2 regions of the Thalassotalea insulae genome follow, and region 1 is predicted to be linked to the other one. Evidence: predicted binding sites of a transcription regulator. Region 1 holds the regulator's gene; the other holds the start of a gene.
The links. The regulator sigma-54, encoded in region 1, starts transcription at its own class of promoters, with help from an activator protein. The targets are predictions, from matches to a motif close to GTTGGCACGNNNNTNGNNT.
Positions count from the first base shown of each region.

Region 1 (12,071 bases):
CGGTTTGGCAGTAAGGGGCTATACCTGCTGTTGGGTGAGAGCGGTAGTGGTAAATCCAGCCTGTTAAATCAATTTTTGGGCTTTTATCCAGAAACGTTTGAGCAGGTTCTGATCAACGATAAACCTTTAACTGCCTATAACTTATTATCGGTGCGGCAGGCATTTGCCTGGGTCGATCAAGAACCTAAGCTGCTACATGCCACCATTAGAGATAATTTAACATTAGGGCTAGATACACAGGTCAGTGATGAAAAGATTTTTCAAGTGTTAACTGTGGTTGGTTTAGATAGCTGGTTACAACGCATCAACAGGAATTTGCAGTTAGTGGTGTCAGAGCAGGCGATGCAATTCTCGGGTGGCGAAAAGCAGCGTTTTGCAATTGCGCGTGCGTTGTTGCGTCAGGCCAAAGTGTTGTTGCTGGATGAACCAACTTCCGCCTTGGACGAGGCTAACAAAAAAGACCTGATGGCCCTGATCAGAGAATTGGCGGCTACGATGCCGGTAGTGATGATCAGTCATCACCTGGAGCTGATGGAGCCGGACGATCAAGTGATAGAAATGGCTGCAGGCGAAGTGATGACGACTATGGATAGAAAGCTGGCTTAAGGCGAAATGTCCAGCCAGATATTAAGGGTCTGGCTGGGTAATACTTAATTTGTGATATGTGATTTCAGATAAGCGAGCAGTTCATTAAAATACTTGCCCGGTTTTTCCGCTTTTTGTTCTTTACTGGCCTGACGAATTAACTGACGCAGTTTTTGGCGTTCCATTGATGGATTTTCTGTCAGTAATTCTTCTATTACTTGATTATCAGCATTCAGTAGCTGATCACGTAAATCTGCCAGTTGTTGATGACGGTTAGATTCTTGTTGATGTTTATTCGCCATAATATCTAGCGCTTTGTGAATCGGCTCCAGATCAGTTTCGGTTAATACTTTAGCCATAAAACGGACATGGCGACGTAACGCTTCCGGCTTATTTTTAATTTTATCTGCCAGAGTTAATGACTCCAACAGCTCTTCAGTAAAAGGCACCTTGCTTCTCTGGTGCTTACTGAGTTTCACCAAACTAAAAGCAAACTCTTGCATGGCGTGCATTTCACGCTTTAAGTCGGTTTTACTTTTATAATCTTCATCGAATTCATCGATATCGTGCGCAGAGTGGGGCATAATAATAACAATAGATAATTTAACCTTGTATTGTGCATTATACATCAAACTCAGTTAGGCACTCTAGCAAGAAATAAGAGATATTCATTTTAATGACAGATTCAATCAGTATTCCCAAGCAAATGGAACAAGTAGAAAGTCGTGTTGCCGAAGTATTGGCGTTAGCTAAATCCTTAGGTGCCGATGGCGCGGAAGTGGCAATGAGCAAGCAACAAGGCTTAAGTGTCAGTACTCGTTTAGGTGAAGTTGAAACGGTTGAATTTACCAATGATGGTGCGCTTGGTATTACCGTTTATCAGCAGGGACGTAAAGGGAGTGCCTCAACCGCTGATTTATCCGACAAAGCGTTACACCAAGCAGTGCAAGCAGCTGTGAATATAGCTAAATATACCTCAGTTGATGAATTTTCTGGCTTGGCAGATAAAGAGTTACTGGCAATGTCGCCTCCCGATCTGGATTTATACCATAGTAAAGAATTATCAACCGATAGTGCAATTGCGATTGCTAAAGAATGTGAAAATGCAGCATTATCGAGTGATAAACGTATCACTAATTCAGATGGTGCGACCTTAGCATGTTTTGAAGGCTTTAAAGTTTATGGCAATAGCCATGGACAATTGGTTGGTTACCCAAGCTCTCGTCATACCTTAAGCTGTGTGATGATAGCCAGTGAAAATGAAGATATGCAGCGGGATTATGCTTACACTATTAATCGGGATTTTAACTTACTGGAGCAGCCACAACAGGTTGGTATAAACGCTGCTAACGAAGCGATTTCTCGTTTGCATGCAAGAAAAATAGCTACTGCTAAGGTACCAGTAATGTTTCGTGCTGATATTGCGAATACCTTTTGGGGCCATTTTATTGCGGCGATCAGCGGTGGCAATTTATATCGAAAATCATCGTTTTTACTCGATGCGTTAGGACAACCGATATTTCCTGAGTTTTTAACTATTGAAGAACAACCGCATATTAAAAAGGCATTAGCGAGTAGTTCGTTTGATAATGAAGGTGTTGCCACAGTCGACCGCGATATTATTAAAGCGGGTGTGTTGGAAACTTACCTTTTAACCAGCTATTCCGCGCGAAAACTGGGTATGACAACTACAGGTCATGCTGGTGGTATTCATAATTGGCAGGTATCAGCAAACGGCGGTGATTTTCAACAGATGCTAAAACAGTTAGGTACTGGTTTATTGGTGACCGAACTTATGGGGCAAGGGGTTAATGTTGTTAATGGTGACTACTCTCGCGGAGCTGCAGGTTTTTGGGTGGAAAATGGTGAGATTGCTTATCCGGTCTCAGAAGTAACTATTGCAGGTAACTTAGCGGATATGTTCAAAAATATTGTTGCTGTTGGTAGTGATACTGACGTCAAAGGCAGTATTCGTACCGGCTCTATTATTGTTGATCAAATGCAGATTGCTGGTAATTAACTTAGTATATTCTAGCTTGCTTGTTACAGGAACTTAGCGCAAGTATTTGTTAAGTTCCTAAAAATAAAGTGGCGGTGCCAAGAAAAGCAAAAATACCGACGACATCAGTAATAGTGGTTAAAATTACGCTACCAGCAAGCGCTGGATCTATATCCATTTTCTTTAAGATTAATGGAATACTAACTCCAGCAATACCCGCCGCAGTTAAATTCATTAGCATGGCAAAGGCAATGACCCCACCTAACACCATATCTTGCTTCCATAGCGCGACCACGGTAGCGATTAATAACGCCCAGATAATACCGTTGAGAAAACCAACCGCTAATTCTTTATAAAGTAATGCTTTTGAGTTACTTTCGCCGACGTGACCCAAAGCAATACCGCGGATCACCAGAGTTAATGTTTGATTGCCAGCTACGCCGCCCATACTGGGTACCAGAGTATTTAAAATCGCGAGAATGGCTAACTGACCAAGAATTTCTTCAAACATGCTGGAAACGGCAACCGCCATTAAGGCGGTAACTAGGTTGACACCTAGCCAGATTGAGCGCTGTTGAGTACTTTTTACTATCGGTGCGAAGGTATCGGCTTCGTCATCTAGACCCGCCATACTCATCATCGAGTGTTCTGCTTCTTCCCGAATAATATCAACGACATCATCAATAGTAATACGGCCGAGTAAGTGTTTTTCTTCATCGATAACCGGCGCAGAGACCCAGTCGTAACGTTCAAATAGCTGTGCGACTTCGGTTTCTGGCATCTCGACATTGATAGCGGTGATTTCTTCGTCGATTAAGCTGGAAATAACTTCTTCTGGCTTGCTGGTTACTATTGCGGTCAGTGAAACCGCACCGATAAAGTGATCTTGACGATCGACGACATAAAATGAATCTGTAGCTTCCGGTAGTTCGCCTTTAAGGCGTAAATAACGTAATACCACATCAACGGTGACATCTGGTCTGATAGTCATGGTATCGGTATTCATGATACCACCGGCGGTATCTTCTTCATAAGATAACGCGGTTTCTACCCGACTTCTGTCCTGAGAGTCCATCGAGTTTAGCACTTCCCGATAAACACTGTCTGGCAAGGTACGTAATACTTCTGCCAGATCATCGACATCCATGCCTTCGGCAACAGCGGCTAGTTTTTCCGGACGAATATTTTTCAGTATGCCTTTACGAACTTCTTCATTCAGTTCTTCTAAGACTTCACCATGATGATCGTGATCGATGAGTTGCCATAAGATAGTACGGCTTTTTGTCGGGGAAGATTCTAAGATCAGAGCGAGATCATAGGCGGGCATGTTTTGTAATAACTTACGAACATAGACAAACATACCGCTACCAAGTGCTTCATTGACTTGTTGTAGGCGTTGTTGGCTGTATTCTTGCTCTGAAATTTCCGGCATATATTGCTATCCTGTGCCGTTATAAAACGAAATTCGAAAATTGAAAAACTGGGCCGAAATTACGAAACTCGTCGAATAATTATTGGTTGCCCAGTGAGTGTAAGTCTATCTCAACTTACTGGTTTTATCAGCTTTTTTATTAGTTTATCTGAAAAGTTTTATCTTGAAGCTGATTGTCGGTGCTAAAATTATTCACCTTCATCAAATTTATCGGTGAATAATTGACAGACGTCGGCTAATGCTTGTTCGGCATCCTGGCCTTCGGTGATGATAGTAACCGTTTTCCCTTGTCCGCCGGCTAATAGCATTAAGCCCATAATACTGGTAGCTTCTGCTTGGTTATTATCTAGTTCAATGATGACTTTGGCATCAAATTTTTGGCTCAATTGGGCTAGTTTAGTGGCGGCTCTGGCGTGCAAACCAAGTTTATTCGAGATAGTTAATGATTGTTGTAAGCGTTTTGTCATTTACTTGCCTTACATCAGGTACTTTTGACTTGTAAATCTCGGTGACGGGCCTGAACATCTTTGCGATCTTTTTTCAGGTTGGCTGCGAGCAATTCTGCTATGTATACAGAGCGGTGTTTACCACCAGTACAGCCGATAGCGATAGTAATATAACTGCGATTATTTCGCTCTAAATGTGGTAGCCAAGTCATCATAAAGCTATTGATTTGCCAGATAAATTTAGTCACTATTGGCTGGCTGGCAAGAAAGTCCTGTACTGGTTTATCTAAGCCGGTATATGGCTTGAGGTCTTTTTCCCAAAAAGGGTTGGGAAGAAAGCGCGCATCAAAAACAAAGTCAGCGTCTTTAGGGATGCCGTGCTTATAGCCGAATGACTCAAATACCACTACCATGTTTCCTGTGGTTTTACCCAAAATGCGTTCGCGAATTAAATCTGCTAGCTGGTGTGGTGTTAACTGGCTGGTATTAATGTATAAATTGGCGCGGCTGGCTATTGGCTCTAAAAGCTTTTTCTCCAGCGAAATAGCTTGATCAAGAGCGATATTTTGTTTGATCAGCGGATGTAGTCGGCGCGTTTCACTGAATCGTCTGATCAGGTCGCTATCATCCGCATCTAAGTAAACGATACTTAGTTCTACGGCACTAGGGAGATAATCTATGATCTCTGAAACATCACTTGGTTCTGCCGGCAGGTTGCGAACATCAAGGCTTACTGCGACTGTTTCATAGTCGTTGATCACCGTATGAGTTAATGCTGGCAGTAAATTTACTGGAATGTTGTCAACGCAGTAGTAACCTAAATCTTCTAGAACGCGAAGAGCTACAGTTTTACCAGAGCCAGAACGGCCACTGACAATCGTGAGTTTCATTAATATTGATTTCCTTTTAGCCGTGTTAACAGTTGTCTTTGATTAACTGATATAATTCGGCATTACTTTGACACTTTCTTGCCTGTTTGCATACCTGTTTATTACTAAAGATTTTTGCAATACTTTGTAATGTCGATAGGTGTTGCTGGCAATGTTCTTCAGGTACAAATAGCGCGATAAAAATGTCGACCGGGCGGTTATCTATGGCGTCAAAGGCAATGGGATTTGCTGATGTTGCCACGATAGCAATCACTTGCTCTCCGTGTGGTAATCGTCCATGTGGAATCGCAATACCGTTACCTATGCCGGTTGAGCCCATTTTCTCTCTGACCAATAAACTTTCAAGTAACTGATAAGTGTTGTAGTGAGTGTTGGAGGCTGCTGCTTTTTCACACAGCGTTTCTAGCATTTTCTTTTTGCTAGTAGCAGGAACTGCACACATGGTGCAGTCCTGAGTAATGATGTCAGATAAATTCATAAGGTTCTTTCGAATTTGACATAAAGAATGGGTTAGTGCTGATTAAGCTTACCCTTATATTTTAATACTTGTTTATCCAGTTTACTGACTAAGGCATCAATAGAGACATACATGTCACCATTTTCAGCTTTAGCGTGTATTTCGTTACCGTTTAAATGCACGGTTGCTTCGGCGATTTGATTTAGTTTTTCTACGGTTAGCACGACATGGACATTATTAATATGATCAAAATGTCGTTCTAGCTTTGCAAACTTGCTATGAACAGATTCGCGTAATGAGTCGGTAATTTCTACATGGTGACCGGCAAGATTAATTTGCATAAGCTTAAATCCTTATTGTTAATTAAAGAAGACTCTTACGTTGGTTCGACGGAGGAATAGACAAAGATTCACGATATTTGGCTATAGTGCGACGAGCAACGTTGATACCTTGTTCAGCTAATAATTCTGCCATTTTACTATCGCTTAATGGCTTAGCTGGAATTTCTGCTGCCACGAGTTTTTTGATTAACGCGCGAATTGCAGTAGAAGAGCACTCTCCGCCATTTTCGGTACTGACATGGCTGGAGAAAAAATATTTCAGTTCAAAAATCCCTCTTGGGGTATGCATGTATTTTTGGGTAGTTACACGGGAAATGGTCGATTCATGCATATCAACAGCTTCGGCAATGTCATTTAGTACCATAGGGCGCATGGCTTCTGGGCCGTGTTCAAAAAAGCCTTGCTGACGTTGTACTATGCAATTGGAAACTTTTAATAAGGTATCGTTTCTGCTCTCCAGACTTTTAATAAACCATTTCGCTTCCTGCAGGTTAGAGCGAATAAACTGGCTGTCACTGGATGACTTCATTGAACGTGCCATTGAAGCATATTGTTGATTAACAGAAAGTTTAGGTGCTGTATCTGGATTAAGTTCAACTACCCAACGACCGTTTTTCTTCTCGACCGAGACGTCTGGAATAACGTATTGCTCTTCGCTTTTAATAACACTGTCGCCAGGACGAGGATCTAATGATTGAATGAGTTTAATGACTTCTCGCAATTGATCTTCTTTCAAGCGGGTTTTACGCATGATTTGTCGATAATCACGGTTACCTAATAAATCTATATGCTCAGTAATGATCTGCTTGCTTTCTGCTAGCCAAGGCGTACTTTTATCAAACTGATTCAGTTGGATCAATAAGCACTCAGGGATCGAGCGAGCACCGACACCAACGGGATCAAACATGTTAATGCGCTTGAGTACGGCTTCCACTTCGTCTAATTCTACGCCTTCATGGCCAAGAGATTCTAAAATGTCTTCTGCCGTTACCGTTAAGTAACCAGCATCATCGATGGCGTCAATAATAGCCGTGGCAATGGCTAAATCTGTTTCACTAAAAGGTGTAAGTTCCATTTGCCAGCGCAGATGATCTTGAATGGAATCTGTGGTTTCACCTTGGTAAGTATAATCTTCAGAAGCAACGCCTACGCCTGAACTAGATACACCGGCACTAAAAGATTCGTCCCAGGTAGTATCAATATTTAATTCTTCCGGGATATCCGATTTATCCATGGCTTCTGTAGTGCTGATTTCATCTGCAGTAGGTGTTGAATCTTCACTACCATCGGATGAGTCATTGTTTGGTGATGAACTTGTGGCGGAAAAAGCTTCTTCTAAATGATCGGGCTGCGATTCCTGATTGTTTGGAGTTGATTCATCGACCTCTAGTAAAGGATTGCTTTCTAACGCTTCCTGAATTTCCTGTTGAAGATCCAATGTGGATAATTGCAGCAGTTTGATTGCTTGCTGCAATTGTGGCGTCATTGTAAGTTGTTGTCCAATTCGGAGCTGCAGACTAGGGCGCATTAATGAATATATTTCCTGTTAATTGTTATCATTATCTTCTCTGGAGCATATCATAACTATAGCGTGAATTGCTCACCAAGGTATACATCTCTTACTTGTTGATTAGCAAGAATTTGATCTGCATTGCCTTCGGCGATTAATTCGCCATGGCTGACAATATAGGCATGCTCACAAACATCTAGTGTTTCTCTGACATTGTGGTCTGTGATTAAGATTCCAATGCCTCGTTGCTTTAAGTGTAGAATAATTTTTTTTATATCTCCTACTGAGATGGGGTCGACACCGGCAAATGGTTCATCTAACAGAATAAATTTTGGTTCTGCGGCTAATGCTCGGGCAATTTCAACTCGGCGTCGTTCACCACCGGAAAGACTCATGCCTAAATTTTCGGTAATATGGCCAATATTAAACTCTTCGACCAGGTGCTCGAGTTGTTCTTCCCGCTCCACTTCAGAAAGTTCTTTTCTGGTTTGCAGAATCGCCATAATATTTTCATAGACAGTGAGTTTACGAAAGATTGACGCTTCTTGAGGTAAATAACCTATGCCTTTACGCGCTCTTTCATGCATTGGCAGTAAAGTAATATCTTCATCATTTAAGGTAATAGTGCCACTGTCATTGTTAACCAGACCTACTATCATATAAAAAGACGTGGTTTTACCGGCACCATTTGGCCCTAGTAAGCCAACGATTTGCCCTTCTTTGACTTTCATGCCAACGTTTTTGACAACTTTTCTACCTTTATAGGATTTGGCAAGGTTTTGAGCAATTAAAGTAGCGCGAGTCATTTTTTCTTCTTATCTAAAGCTTGTGGCTGTAATACCGTTTGAACGCGTTCGTTGCTGTCACTATTTGCCAGTACTTGTTCGGTCAGAAAGTTATAAGTAATAATGCTACTACTGACTTTACTGCCTTCCTGACGTAACTCGGCATTACCGGAAATAATAACGGTATTTTTACCTGGTTGATATTTGATTTCATTGGCTTGCAGATAAATAGGCGTACCATCTTCTAATGTTTGTTTAAATGTGGCGGGATCGCCTTTGGCAATATAGGTTTTATTGTCGGTTTTCGCTTCAGTTAGTACTTGCACTAGATCAGCTTCAATTATCAAAGAACCTTGAGTGATGACAACATCATCAATATAACTGAAGATTTTATTTTTGAGATCTGCTGCCTGACGAGCGGCATCAATTTTAATTTCTTGCTTAAGATCCGATTTTTCTGCGTAGGCTTGATTCACTAATCCTAGAAAAACACCGAAACTGAGTAAGCTATTTCTGATGATGTTGATAAATGGTTTTTTCATGGTTTGTTAGTGTTACTTGTTTAGTGTTTAAGTCAACTATCAGCCCTGAGCCTGTCATCAAGAAATCTTTTCCTTTAATCTCTATCTTATTGTTTGAGCTAATAATATTTGTTTTTAAGTCCAATTCTAAATATTTTCCATTAATTTCCTGAATTAAACTAGTGTTATCTGTTGCAACGAGTGTGACTCGATTTTCCAATTTTACCCTATTGTTATTGTAAAGTGTGCCTTCATTTGCAGTTATTTTCCATGGAGAATCGCTATTGTTTGGATATAAGGTATATTTAGGGAACTCAAAGTGTGTGACCGCTAAACTGGCATAATGTTCCATTCGAGCTGCATCGATAATATAGGATAACTCTCCTTGAGGGTTAAAAGTTTCGCTATTTAGTGATTCAGCGATAAAATCCGGCGTAATGTCATCTTCTATGAACGTATCTTCACCAACGCTAGTTCGATGCCATTCTATGATGCTATAGGCGATAATAGAAGCGAGGAAAAATAGGAGTGCCAGCGTATTGGTTTTATTCATATACTGGCGCCTGAGGCATATTGTAAACTATCCTGACTTTGCATGATCAGATCACAGCTTTCTCGTACAGCACCAAAGCCACCTCGGGTAACAGTGGTGTAGTCGGCGCACGATAATATGGCAGGGTGTGCATCACTAACCGCGATACTTAAGCCTACAAATTCCATACAGGAAAAGTCAGGCATGTCGTCACCAATATAGGCAACCTGTTCTGCTGAGAGCTTCAGTTTTATCATAATGTTTTGTAGTGCTGGCAGTTTATTTTCTTCTCCTTGCACTATGTGTTTAACATTTAATGCGCTCATTCGGGTTTGTACAATGTTAGATTGTCTGCCTGTGATCACGGCTACATCGACGCCACTAGCACCTAAGGCTTTAATGCCGTAACCATCTTTGGTATGAAATGCTTTGAGTTCTTCACCATTATTACCTAAGTAAATGCGACCATCAGAAAACACGCCGTCGATATCGCAGACAAAGAGTTTAATTTTTTTAGCTTTGGCAATAATGTTATCTGCAACTTCACCATATAAGGTCTGTGCCATTAAAGTACTCCTGATTTGAGTAAATCATGCATATTCATTGCACCGATCGGTTGATTATTTTCATCAGTGATGATTAAACCGTTAATTTTTTTATCTTCCATAATTTTTAATGCCTGAGCAGCGAGCATATTCTTATTTGCTACTGTCGGGTTCTTCGTCATTACCGAGGCTATTTCATCTTGATGAATATCAATTTTTTCATCCAATATCCGGCGTAAATCACCGTCAGTAAAGAGGCCGATCAGCTCGTTGTTGTCATTAACTACTGCGGTCATGCCCAAACCTTTGAGTGACATCTCTACTAATGCTTCTTTAATTTTTGCTTGCGCAGTTACCAAAGGTAAGCGTTCACCTTCATGCATTATGTCTTGCAAACGTAATAACAAACGTTTACCTAGGCTGCCGCCTGGATGAGAAAGGGCAAAGTCATCGGCGGTGAATTCTTTGGCGTTGAGTAAAGCCACCGCTAACGCATCTCCCATGACTAACGTTGCTGTAGTGCTGGACGTCGGTGCGAGTCCTAACGGGCAGGCTTCTTGAGAAACCTTAATACAGACATGGGTATCTGCCAACTTTGCTAAAGTCGATTTTGGATTACTGCTCATGGCGATTAATTTTGCGCCAATACGTTTGATCACCGGAATGATCGCCAGTACTTCACCTGTTTCACCTGAGTTTGAGATGGTTAATACCACATCGTTGGCAGTGATCATGCCGAGATCGCCATGGCTGGCTTCTCCAGGATGAACAAAAAAAGCAGGGGTTCCGGTACTGGCTAATGTTGCTGCTATTTTGCCGCCAACGTGTCCAGATTTACCCATGCCAATAACGATAACTCGCCCCTGACAATTGAACATTAGCTGGCAGGCTAGTTCAAAACCATCATCAATAAATTGTGCGAGTTCAGCAATGGCTTGTTGCTCAATTGTGATCACTTGTTTAGCTAATTGCTTAAAATTTTTCATAGCGTTATTAGTTCTTTAATTGACTAAATAATAGCAGTTGATAGGCGATAAATGTCAGCAACAATAATAACCCTTTAAAGCGGGTGATCCTGAAATTGCCAAATCGACGACTAAAACACAGAATAAATAGGAGAAAGGTGACACCAAGCATGTAAGGAGCATCGCGTACTGAGGCATCTTGGTCTATTTCACCAGGTGCAATAACGCCAGCGAGTGATAAGACCGCCAAAATATTAAAAATGTTGGAGCCAATAATATTGCCTAAGGCCAGATCGTCTTCTTTTTTGACAATACTCATAATACTGGCGGCAAGTTCAGGTAAACTTGTGCCGATAGCGATAACGGTTAAACCGATCACTAAATCGCTAATACCAAATGCTTTTGCGATAAAAACAGAAGCATCAACCAAGTAGCTGGCACTTAATGGCAGTAATATTATACCTATGACTAGCCAGAGCACAGCGGAAGGGGTACTAACTGCCTCAGGTAGCTCCAGCTCTGCCTCGATGATCATTGCGTCGTCTATTTTGTGCTCTTTTGCTCGTTTTAAGGTGATGAACAGCAAGGTAAAAATATAAACAAAGAAACCGGTAAGTAACACTAAACCTTCAGTGAAACTAAAATTGTGATCGGCAAGCATCCAGTAAGCTAATGCGGTAATTGCCAAAATTAGCGGAATTTCGCGTTTGACCGTGCTTGATGAAACGGAAAGTGGATGTAGTAGTGCGGTGATCCCTAATACTAGTGCAATATTAGTAATATTGGAGCCAATAGCATTACCTATAGCGGTATTGGGATTGTCGTTCAATGAAGCCGTGGCGGCAATCATCATTTCCGGCGCCGATGAGCCCATAGCGACTATGGTCAAACCGATGATCATCGGTGATATACCGACATTTCTGGCAAGTGAAGAAGCACCAAAGACAAATTTGTCAGCACTCCACACTAAGGTAACTAATGAAACTAGTAAGATTAATATTTGAACAAACATTAAATACTCCGAATATTGAGGCTGAATTGTCGCTGGTTGTGGATGAAAAAA
Region 1 covers NZ_BSST01000001.1:1,379,164-1,391,234, reverse strand. Annotated here, with positions in the region: gene QQK06_RS06380 (ABC transporter ATP-binding protein) at 1-606, shown strand, start outside; gene yjgA (ribosome biogenesis factor YjgA) at 651-1,169, opposite strand; gene pmbA (metalloprotease PmbA) at 1,262-2,605, shown strand; gene mgtE (magnesium transporter) at 2,655-4,016, opposite strand; gene QQK06_RS06360 (HPr family phosphocarrier protein) at 4,205-4,483, opposite strand; gene rapZ (RNase adapter RapZ) at 4,498-5,352, opposite strand; gene ptsN (PTS IIA-like nitrogen regulatory protein PtsN) at 5,378-5,830, opposite strand; gene hpf (ribosome hibernation promoting factor) at 5,863-6,150, opposite strand; gene QQK06_RS06340 (RNA polymerase factor sigma-54) at 6,173-7,678, opposite strand; gene lptB (LPS export ABC transporter ATP-binding protein) at 7,735-8,466, opposite strand; gene lptA (lipopolysaccharide transport periplasmic protein LptA) at 8,463-8,987, opposite strand; gene lptC (LPS export ABC transporter periplasmic protein LptC) at 8,953-9,519, opposite strand; gene kdsC (3-deoxy-manno-octulosonate-8-phosphatase KdsC) at 9,516-10,064, opposite strand; gene QQK06_RS06315 (KpsF/GutQ family sugar-phosphate isomerase) at 10,064-11,029, opposite strand; gene QQK06_RS06310 (calcium/sodium antiporter) at 11,037-12,020, opposite strand.

Region 2 (12,071 bases), 1.8 Mb from region 1:
GTAAGCAACATAAACCTGTATCGCGGTAGAGGCGACAGAAAGAATTGAGCTACATAAAATAATATAAACTAATACGCGCCGACTTAATTTATTGTTAAATGAGGCCGCTGTATTCATTTATTTTTTCCCTAATGCTTCAGTACCTTAATTAAAATAGCCAAAGCCGATAATGTCAATTAAATACTGGCTGCTCTTACAAACTGTTAACAAAAATCCTAAAGCTAATCAGCAACTAATGCTGAACAGGAATATGCATTGTCATTTAACTAAAATGGCTACTACAGCTTGCTATATACCATTTTCGCCGCTGCTAAATCTTCTAAGGCATGACCAACAGATTTAAATACCGTAATATCACCTTGCTCACGTTCAATGACATATTCTTTCCGAGATAAGGCAAACAGGTCTGCCTTTATCGCCTCTTTGGTTAGTACCCCAGTAGCTAATGGTATCGCGATATCACCTGTTTCTCGTAGCGCCCCTTCAAAATTATCAACAAAGACTCTAGCCTTTGTCAGACAGCTATCGTCCATTTCCCGCATATCAGGACGATAAGCGCCAACCATATCAAGATGTTGTCCTGGCACTAACCAATCACCAAAAATAAGCGGCTGCTGACTTAATGTCGCACAAGAAATAATATCGGCTTGAGCTATATGTGTTTCAAGGTCATCAATTGCCTCTACTTCAATAGCTAAATGGGCCACTTGCTGACATATTTGCTGAGCTTTTGCTAAGCTTCGCCCCCATACCAGCACCTTAGTAATAGGACGAACACTGGCATGTGCAGCAATTAGCTGGGGTGCCAATGTACCGGTCCCGACCATAAGTAAGGTTGAACTATCAGGTCGAGATAAAAAGCGTGAGGCTAATGCCGACGCTGCTGCAGTACGTTTAGCCGTTAATGATGGCGCATCTAATGTTGTCTTTAACGAGCCGGTATCGACATCAAATAACAAATAAATACCTTGTATAGAAGGTAACTGCTTTTTACTGTTCTCTGGCGCAACTGTGACAAGTTTTACTCCAGCTAAATCACCGGCCTGCCACGCTGGCATCATTAATAAAGTGGTTTCTCGCGCCGCTTTAGGGTTTTCCATATCAAAATGTAATCGAGGCGGCACACTAATATCTTGGGTAAATGCCTGCTCAATGGCGTCTACTAATGCTGGAAAGGTGAGGATTTGATTGATTTGTTCAGCCGGGATCATTATACACCTGCAATTCGCTTAAAACCCTCATTATTGCATAATGTATACAAAAGTAAATCATCTATTATGCTTGACTTTTAACTCGATGGCTGAGATATTTTTGCTTCTACTAGCCTCTTGGAGCGAGACAATGAACAATTCAACTCTACAACATACTGTTATCGCTGATATTGTATCCACAAGGATAGGCTGTTAAGCTCGTTTTAGCTGTCATTTCCAGTAACGAGTCTTTCTAAATCCCAAGTCATATTTGCGTAGTTAGGGTATAACTCCTTAACTCACTGCCATTTGTTACTTCCCCTATCCTATTATTCAATTCAACGTTATTAATTATTCCAGCGCTTGGAATTTAAGTTTTATACTCGAATTTTTGCCAAAAAAATTTGATTAATAATAAGGTTTTATTATTTTGACAACTCAAGAAAAAAATACTCAATTACCAACGAGTAAACTTGGTATTCGCCAGCTATTTAAACTGGCACTAAAAGGTAATCATCAAGACTTAACCTCAGGTTCTATTGGCGTAGCAGCATTTTTGCTCGCAGTACCTATGGTATTAGAAATGTTAATGGAATCGATATTTGCAATAACAGATATCTTTTTCGTTTCTGGGCTTGGCGCTCAAGCTGTTGCCGTGGTTGGTTTAACCGAAGCCGTGCTCACACTACTTTATGCCGTTGCCATAGGTTTTAGTATGGCAGTAACGGCAACCGTTGCCCGTCGTTACGGTGAAAAGAATACAGAACAGGCTAATGTCGTTGCAGGACAAACCCTCTGGATAGGGCTGGCAGTAGCCTTACTAGTTGGCATAGTTGGGCTTAATTTTGCGGAAGATATTCTCGCGTTAATGGGCGGAGATCAAGCCTTAATAACCGCGGGAAAGGACTACACCACAATAATGCTCACCGGTTCTATTACCATTTTGTATCTGTTTTTGCTTAATGCAATATTTAGAGGCGCTGGAGATGCTTCTGTTGCTATGCGCTCGCTATGGCTGGCTAACGGTATTAATATCGTGCTCGATCCGCTGTTAATTTATGGTATCGGCCCATTTCCAGAAATGGGCTTAACTGGTGCCGCAGTAGCAACCACTATTGGTCGGGGGACAGGCGTCCTCTATCAATTAAGCTACTTATTTGGCATTAAAGGTCGCATTCAACTTGCCTGGCAACATTTAGCATTAAATGCAGCTATTTGTCTGAATTTGATCAAGCTGTCATTTGGCGGTGTAGTGCAATTTTTAATTGCTACCGCCAGCTGGATTGCCTTAGTACGTATTGTCTCAACCTTTGGCAGTGAAGCTGTCGCCGGCTATACCATAGCGATAAGAGTGTTTATGTTCGCCATTTTACCAGCTTGGGGCTTAAGCAATGCAGTAGCGACATTAGTTGGGCAAAACTTAGGGGCAAACCAACCGGATAGAGCGGAACAATCGGTATGGCGTATTGCTAAATACAATATTTATTTTTTATTAGCAGTTGCAGTGCTATTTATTCTAATACCAACGCAAATTATCGGTTTATTTACCTCTGAAGCCAAAGTGCTAGCTTATGGAGTAGATTGCTTGCGTTATATTAGCTATGGCAATGGTTTCTTCGCTTTAGGGATGATCTTAGTGCAGGCATTTAACGGCGCTGGTGATACCATGACGCCAACTCGGATCAACTTTATTTGCTATTGGCTAATTCAGATACCGCTGGCTTATGGCTTGGCAAAATGGCTGGAATTAGGACCAACCGGCGTCTTTATATCGGTTACCCTGGCACAATTAGTGTTTGCTTTTATCGGCTGGCGGGTGTTTAACAAAGGCCACTGGAAGTTAAAAACAGTATAGCGAGTATTTATATGGATAAAGGCTTGGGAAAACCTGAGCTTTTATCTAAATAACTGATTAAGATTCATCACAAGAAAACTCAAAAACGTTTAATTCTGCTAACACCGCTGCGACTTTCCATAAAATAATAGCTTTGCCTACAAGGATGGAAGTACTTAGGGCTTTTCTGGAGCATAAAACCATGCCTATAAGCCTTTTGATTCTTGCTAAATAACCAAATTTTTAATAGGAAATTGATAATTAATCAACTCATTACGTCAAATAAAAAAGCTGCCTTTAAGTAACTAAACCTAAAAACAGCCAAAAACTATCTAACCTGTCACCATTGGTTGGGGATTACAAATAACAGGTTAAATACTATTTACTAAATTAACCTCAAGCTTGCATAAGCAATAGCGGGATATCAAACTAAACAACAGCTATCGTTATTTTACATTTGCAAATGATATTTTTATTTAAATTCAAAGCATTATGAAGTAATAATAGCCCCCTATCTACTTCAATATCGCCAAGAATTTAGTCAAAATAACAACTAAACACGCATGACTTATCCAAAGCCGAGGTTAAATAGTAAAACTTAATGACTAGCCTTCAAAACCAGCAAACTCTTCCTTGCTTAACTCGCCATCAGCATTGGTATCAAGTTTTTTAAACTGCTCTGCTAATGCTGAATTCTTTTGTGCTTCTGCTTGGCTAATAGCACCATTGCCATCTGCGTCTAAACTACTAAAATCTGAACCTGCATATACATTTACTGACGCTAGCATAAATACTGCTGATAATGTCATCGCTAAATTTTTCATATTTTTTCCTCTCACTTAATACTTAAAATCAAATTGTTTTAATTCAGCCCAAGATTAATGATTAACCAATCGCTAGTATTTCTTGGTGCTTTCGTAATAGGTAAATCAACTTTGGTGCCAACAATTAAAAACAACTAATAATCAACAGGTTACATACTAAGAAGAACAATACAGTAAGAAACAAGCACAATAAGTGTCGCTATTAGACAACATGAATAAACACTATTAAGAAAAGATTAATAATTTCATTAACTTATACTGTTGCTTATTAGAGACAGTGAATAAAGATAACGAGCTATAACCATAGACTTTAACGTAATACGCTAAAAAAAGAGCACCATCAGAGGAAGAGTAAATAGGTGAACAACAGCCATTACGCTACTATTCACCTTATTTTATTTTTGCTTAGCGTGTGACACTAAGCATATGTTTTGCAGCTGCCAAACGTGTTTTTTCGTCAAGGTAATTTTGTGGCGGCATTTCCGGGTAATCTTCGCGCTTCTTGCTTGGATTGGCAATATAATCAGCAATTCCTTGTGGGTTATCCATATACAGCGCCTGAATAATTTGTACCGGCGGTCCTATCATACGGCCAGTATAGGTATGGCAACCAGCACAAATACCATTGTAGACCACACTACCACGCTCAGCCGGATCTATCACCCGCGGAGCGACAGGTTCATCCAGTAAATAACTCAACAACTCATCGGTATTAGTAAACGCACATTCTTGCCATTTATTCACACCGGCAGAAGTATAACGGTGACGATTAATAATACAGCTGTCTTCACTGGCTCCAACCCGAATAATATCTGCATTTCCTTGTTTAAATTCGGTCAGCAACAAGGCCTTAACCTCATCAATGCTATCATAACCATTGTTATACATGACGTTATCTAAGATCATCACCCGATCCGGTTTAGGATCAGATTCAGGATCTATCGTAGTATTTGGCGCATTATCATGATCTGTGATCAAAATACCGGCGGTTTTATTATTGGCGATAATATTATCTTCCACCACCACATCATCAGCAGCCATGATCAAAATACCGGTACCAGCCGGAATTCCGCTGACAGTTGAACCTGGTGCGCCAAAGTTTTTATGATTATTACCAACAATAAAATTATTTCGAATAATGACATCAAAGGTCGTTTTAATCGGTAGGCCCGGAGTAATAAAGGCTAAGATCCCACCCGTATTATTGTGAACATTGTTGTTTTCAACAATCGCATGACGAGAGTTTTCAATTTCGATGCCGGCAACGCTGTCGAAAACATCATTGTGAGCAACATGAATGTTATCACTCATCCCAACATAAATTGCCGCATCTTCAATACCGGAAACAATGTTATATTCCACCACACCATTTTTACCCAGTTGCGGGAAAATACCATACACACCCGTATCAACAATCAGGTTATTACGAATTTCAAAGTTATTACCTGCCTGCCCCATAATGGCATTGCCTTTATAGTTAGTGATCTCTAAATTTTCCACGATAAAGTTATTGCCTGAATATAAAATCGCATCATTTAATTGCTTTTTACCATCGAGCACCGCACGTTTTCCTTGCTCAATCACTCCAATAATACTGATGTTATCTTTATCGATATAAACCGTTTCATGATATCTGCCCGGCATCACCTGAATCGTATCGCCAGGCTGAGCGTTTTGCACTGCCGCCATAATAGATTCACCATCGTTGACCACGTGGGTTTGACCCGCAATAGAACGATCCGCAACTTGGCTTTTATACCTAACTTGCTTACTTGGCTTAGCTTCTTGCCCGCTTGCATCACTATCTGACGACTGCTCATAGCCCCCGCCATAACTTGCCCCCTCCGAACTATTCGTTATCACTGGCGCTGCTACTTGCACACTGCCATAGTAACTTCCGCCAACAAAGGCAGCCACCACCAGTAGCGCTGCTACTATTTTTCCTGAACTCATATTAATCTCCGTGTTGCTCTGTTGCTTTATTATTGTCGTTAGTTGTTATTTGCTTATTATTAATGCTTTGCTGATAAGCCTGATCGATTGGTGCTAATCCTGACGGAACATGCTTCGGTATTTGTGGCGTTAAACTTTCATCGGTTAAGGTGGCAAGAAACTCAACGATCAGCTGCATTTCTTCATCGGTTAAATTAGGTTCAGCAATATGCCAATGTAGCAATAGTTCCTGATCTTCAGGCACAGCATTTCCCCGACCATCGTTATAAAATTTCACGGTATCAATCAGCTTGTTATAACGGCCAGAATGCATATAAGGGGCTGATTTAACGATATTTCGCAAAGTCGGCACCTTAAAGCCACCTTTCAATTGTGACACGTGATACGTGTTCTCGGCACCCATATCAAATGGTCGGCCTTCAGGTTCAGGTGTCCCAATAACGGCGATCTGGTTATTGGTAAATAACGGCGGTTGATGACATTCAGCGCAGCGGGCTACGAAAGAACGAAAAACATTTAGCCCGGCAATTTCTCTTTGACTAAGCGCCTGATGATAACCATGGGCATATCTGTCATAACGACTATTTAACGAGATCAGCGATGTTTGAAATGCCGCTAATGCGCGATACACCATGCCAAGCTCAATATCGCTTGCCTTTGGATAAGCTTGAGCAAACATAACTTGGTAATCCGGGTTATTGCGCAAAGTTGCTAATAACTGCTCCGGCGTATTGCCCATTTCCATCGCATCAAATAATGGTCCTTGAGCCTGCTGTTCCAGTGTTGCAGCCCGCGCATCCCAGAAAAATTTATCGAGAAAAGCGACGTTCCATAATGTCGGAGCAGAACGTGCAACCTTCTTTCCTGTGATACCGATACTACGATCGCGTGCATCACTGAAGCCTTTATCCGGCTGATGGCAACTGGCACAGGAAATGGTGCCGTCTTTCGAAAGTACTGGATCAAAAAATAGATAACGACCTAAGTCGATTTGCTCAGGGGTAAAGCCGTCTCGATGCGGTGGCAATGCGGTGCGGGTACCGCCTAAACCGCGTCCTTGTACTGAGGTATAAAATTGATATTGAGTAACCAGTCGGCAAATGCCCTGCTTAGTTAGTTCAAAACTTGGCGGACAATTATCCTTTAGCACAAAAGACTCGCTCTTTGTTTCAGCTGTTAATGAAACACCAGCGAAAAAGAGCAGTAGAAAAGATAGTACTTTCATATACTTACCTATTATTGCTGGACAGCAATATAATGCAAAATATCATCAAGTTCTTTACCTGACGTAGTTTTTGCCATCATTGCCATTTGCCGGCCGAGCTTATCTTTGGTGTGACTGCCACGAATATCACTAACAAAATTATTCATCTGCCGTTTAAGGTATTCCGGCAGCTGACCAGCTAATTTAGGCGCATTAAACGCTTCATTCCCCTGAGCCTGACCACCGTGGCAAGCACCACATTTTGCCTGATAATAACGACTGCCATTTTTAAGGTCGCCGCTTGATGCCGCTTGCTCAGACTTAACACTTTGCTGACTTAACGCTTGAGCAAGTGCCGGAACCTGGTTTGAAAAATCCAGTTGTTGACTCACCGCCACCATCTGCTGGCCAAGCGCATCCCTTTTATCTGCACCTCTTAGCCCGTTAGCAAAGTTATGCAATTGTCTAGTTAAATACGATGCAGACTGCCCGGCTAATACTGGTGCTTTTAATTGTGCATTACCCCGCCCGTTATCCCCATGACAAGCCACACACTGTTGATAAGTTTTTGGTAGCTCAACCGCTTCAAGCGTACCAGATACTAACAAGGTAAAGAAAAAAGCTAAGTAGCTATATTTGCGCTGAACATTACTCATAAATGAAATTCACCAAATAACTGATGATTTCACTATATAGCGCCTGAAAAGAATTGCTGACGAATTCCAGAAAAAAGCTGACGAATTATAAAATCAGCCGGTCACACAAGAAAACACCAGCCAAAAACTGAAGTAATTAACCAATAAAACAACAAGTTAAATTAAGGCTGCTGTAAATTTCTTTTTCGAAATTCTGTCGGTGTAATACCATGAGTAGCTTTAAATGCTTTATTAAATGAACTTAAACTGCGAAAGCCACTTTCTAATGCCAACGTTAATACCGGGGTTGATTGAAATGTTGGATCAGTTAACGCATCAGTAACTTCTTTAATGCGGTAATAATTGAGAAAATCATTAAAGTTGCGATAGTTTAATTTGCCGTTGATAAGGTTTCTTAATTTATATTCATGAATTGCCAGATGTTTTGCTAACCCCGCAATGGTCATACCGTCCTGTTGATATAACTTATCCTGTTCCATCGACGCCACTATCCGCGCTAACTCTTTTGAACCGGGCGTTAAAGCAGCCCGACGTTGGCTATCAATTTCTGCCGCTTTAACGGTTTCAAACAAACTGGATTCTTTTAATCGAAATAAGAAAAAGTTAATACCTGTAACCAATACAACTAACATAAAGCTCTTTGATAAATCCAACCACTGCCATTCAATTCGAAACAACTCTTCAGCAATGATCACCATAATAATATAAACAGATGCAATAGTGATCACACCACCACGGATATAGCGTCGTTCCTGCACCAAGTCATCTCGCCACTGACAAAATGAGATCACTAATGCGTGTGAGATCAGAACCAGTTCCAACAGTAAACCGCCATAAGTCACCAAACCATAAATCGCTTCATAATCTGCTAATTCAATGGTAAATAATTGTTGTACTAGTTCTGCAGTAAACGGGATCACTAAGGTTAACGAAGCAACCAGATACTGCCCGCGTTTTAGCACTGTATGGTCACCAAACACACTTAAGCTAACCAGCCAGAATACACCAGGTAATGCATTGCCACCTATATGTCCGATCCACCATAACACTGAATGTGACGCTAGATCGCCAAATGAATAACTGACTAAGTAACCACAGCTACACACCATTAATAGGATAAAAAGCGGAATTGAAGAATTTAACGCCCGGTACGGAAACAATAACAAGGCACAAAGTGCCATCTGGGCAAATGCAATATGATAAAAAAATTCAGCCATAACTTTCTTTTTTTACTGTGGTCAGATCTCTAAATGAAGCTCCCATACTAAACAGAAAAATCAAGAATTCCTAGCGACAAATAATAAAAATGCTCAGCACGCTATAAGCAATACTGAGCATTTCACGATAAAACTTTTATCAGTTAAAACATGTATTTAATATCAACACCCGCTTCTAATCCTTTATTGACGCTGGTATAGCCGGTTCCCAGAATATCTTTAGTACGCCCACCGACAAAACCTGGATAACGATTATCTAACAGATTTTTTCCCCAGACACCGATTTCTAATGACTCACTGTCATTAATCCAAGAAATTCGGGCATTGAGCAATTTAGTATCGTCAAAATAATGTGGAATACTGTTAACCCAATCGTCATTGCCAATTTCTAAACCGCGATCATTTTCTTTAAAGACATAATCAAAATGAACAACCGCAGAGCCTGAAGAAACATTAGGCAACCAGTCAGCCACCAAAGTATATGAGGTTGTGGTATCGGTTTTTGCCGTACCCGCTTCAATTAAGGTACCTGAATCATTATAAAATGCTTCCGTTTCCACATCCGTATTACGTACTTCAGTGACAAAACCTGCAGCTAACGTTTGTGTCATTTGCCAGTTCATACCAAGCTCAAAACCGTCAATGGTCATATCTTCATTAACTATGGTTGGCAATGCCTGATTTTGCCCCGGAGGCTTAGAGTTTTTACTAATTTGCCTGTCATCTAACACGGTATGAAACAGTGATAAAGTCGTTCTGATTTCGCTAAACAATATGCCCTTATAGCCCAATTCATAGTTTAACGACTCCTCTGGCTCAAACGAGACATCAATCGCTTTGCCTGTTTCCGGATCGATCAGCACCTCACCACTACTTTCGCTGTGTGGCGAGTTTAGCGAGTCAAAGCCCCCGGCTTTATAACCATTCGCCACAGAAGCAAACACCATATGGTCATCATTGATGATATAACCTGTGCCCAAACGCCCGGTAGTCTTACTCCAAGACTTAGATTGCCATAGCTGGTCTCGCGCCGGGAATAAAATATTGTTAATCCCTGACCGTACTTGCGCAAACTGCGTTTGTGATACCTGCCAAGAAAAGTCTTTTTCATCTTTTGAATGTCGCAGGCCAAAAAAAACATTCCATTGATCTGATAACTGAAAGTCAAAATCAGAATAAATACCATAGCTGGTAAATTCACCATTATTAATAAAGTTTTCTGACCACATTTGATTGCTGTAACTTGGACCAAAGATTTCAGCAATATCCAGTTGTTGAGCCACAATATCATATGTGGCATCACCTGTTAGAGTGATAATTTCGGGCGTTAACGGTGTGCCAGCAGGCACAGCACCAATATAAGCGAGATAATCCATGATATCGCCAGCAACTCCCATTAAATTTAATGCCGTTGACCATTGCTCGGCATCCCAAATATGCTCCAGTGGTAAGCCATTAAGCGCAAGCAAATAATCCACGGTTTCCTGAGGTACATCATCAGGTGAAACTCCGACACCAGTGGCAAACTCTGCTCTGACGCCAGCAGCAATTTGTTCGTTGAGCTGACCAGAAACCAGCCGAGCTGCGGTATCAGTTGTTGTTGTGATAAAGGTGGTTTGATGAACATCTTCTTTTGAGTAAGTGACACCACCAACATAGTGGAAATTATCGCTGTTGTAGTTGACCTGTAACTCATTGTAGAAAATATCAGAATCTTCATGGTTATCAGTATCTAAATAGCGGGAAATATTTTGAGTACCGTCTTCATCAATACGGTTATAAGTTTCCCATTGACGCTTGCTAGACAATAACATCATCGACCATTGCTGGTTAAACTCATGATTTAACTTAACCGTTACCGCCGTCATATCACGGCGTTCGTTACCGTTTACCACATCGTTAGCGAAGGTATCTGCGAACGGTTCGCCTGGGTTTTCGGCATAAGGGCTTAAGCCGATTGCCGCTCCCGGTGCCTGATCTAACTGATCCCAATCATAAGAAAGTTGCAGATCAGTACGAGATGAAATCTCCCATTTCAGCGCAGCACGTGCCGCCTGATGATCCTTTTCCCCAGCATCGCCAGCATTTTTATCTGATAGCGAAGAACTGGCGACATTTTTAATATAACCGTCCTGCTGATTAGATAGCGCATTAAGGCGTAAATAGACATTATCCGCAAGGCTGACATTAAACATGCCCTCAATGCGCTGCAAATTATCACTGCCAAAACTGCCCTTAATAAAACCAGTGGTATCATCTTCTGGTGCATTAGGGATCATGTTCACCACCCCCATAGCGGCATTTTTACCAAATAATGTACCTTGTGGTCCTTTTAACACTTCTACCCGCTGCATATCGGAAAACAAAACATTTTGCGCCGCTCTTGGTAAATAAACACCATCAAAAAACGTTGCAGTAGAAGGATCGCCCCCAACACTTATGTTAGGACTGGACACACCACGCATCGTCACGCCAGCCTGAGTAACATCACCATCACTGAAGTCAAACCCGGGAATAAATTTGTCGATATCGTTTAACATCACAGAGCCAGACTGCTTAATGGTGTCGGCAGAAACACTATCAACGGTAACCGGTACCTTCATAATGTTCTGCACCCGCTTTTGCGCAGTGACTGTCATCACTTCTACGTCCAGTTCCTGTTGTGCAACAGTTTCTGATGATGCAGCGCTTACCCAGAGAGGAGTGAAAAATAATGATAAAATGATCGCTTGCGCGATGGCGTGTTTTTTATATTGAATATTTGTAAAGCTTCGATAGTAGCCGTGCGACATACTGCTCTCCCCGAACGTATTAATAGGTATGTTTTTTATTCGTTATTATTGTGGTTATTCCTTTAATGCAAGATCCACTATATTGATGCACATCAATTAAAGCTTATGCAAAGTTTAAAAACACTGACGAAATATTAAAAATGACTAAGTGATTTCTAAAAAGCGCAGTAAAAATAGTAAGTTCTTATTAATATTAACTAATAAATTATCAGCACAGCTGTTTAATATAACTGTCGATATTTTACCCTCGGCCAATCACCCACTAATTATTTTCACAATTGATGTCTGATTTTCGCCAGTATTTAAGTACAATAGGCATATTCTTACCTAACAATTAATTAGGTAGTTAATTAGAACTATGTCTGTTGAACAACTCGATATTCAAACCTGCGAAAGCGCCA
Region 2 covers NZ_BSST01000001.1:3,172,486-3,184,556, reverse strand. Annotated here, with positions in the region: gene QQK06_RS14400 (sensor histidine kinase) at 1-117, opposite strand, end outside; gene lhpI (bifunctional Delta(1)-pyrroline-2-carboxylate/Delta(1)-piperideine-2-carboxylate reductase) at 279-1,211, opposite strand; gene QQK06_RS14390 (MATE family efflux transporter) at 1,621-3,045, shown strand; gene QQK06_RS14385 (EF-hand domain-containing protein) at 3,630-3,848, opposite strand; gene QQK06_RS14380 (parallel beta-helix domain-containing protein) at 4,254-5,801, opposite strand; gene QQK06_RS14375 (cytochrome-c peroxidase) at 5,803-7,026, opposite strand; gene QQK06_RS14370 (c-type cytochrome) at 7,038-7,661, opposite strand; gene QQK06_RS14365 (AraC family transcriptional regulator) at 7,823-8,878, opposite strand; gene QQK06_RS14360 (TonB-dependent receptor) at 9,022-11,670, opposite strand; gene QQK06_RS14355 (DNA-3-methyladenine glycosylase 2 family protein) at 12,029-12,071, shown strand, end outside.
Region 2: QQK06_RS14385 (EF-hand domain-containing protein) is a predicted target of sigma-54. The motif match lies at 3,952-3,970, and genes of this name have one in related genera.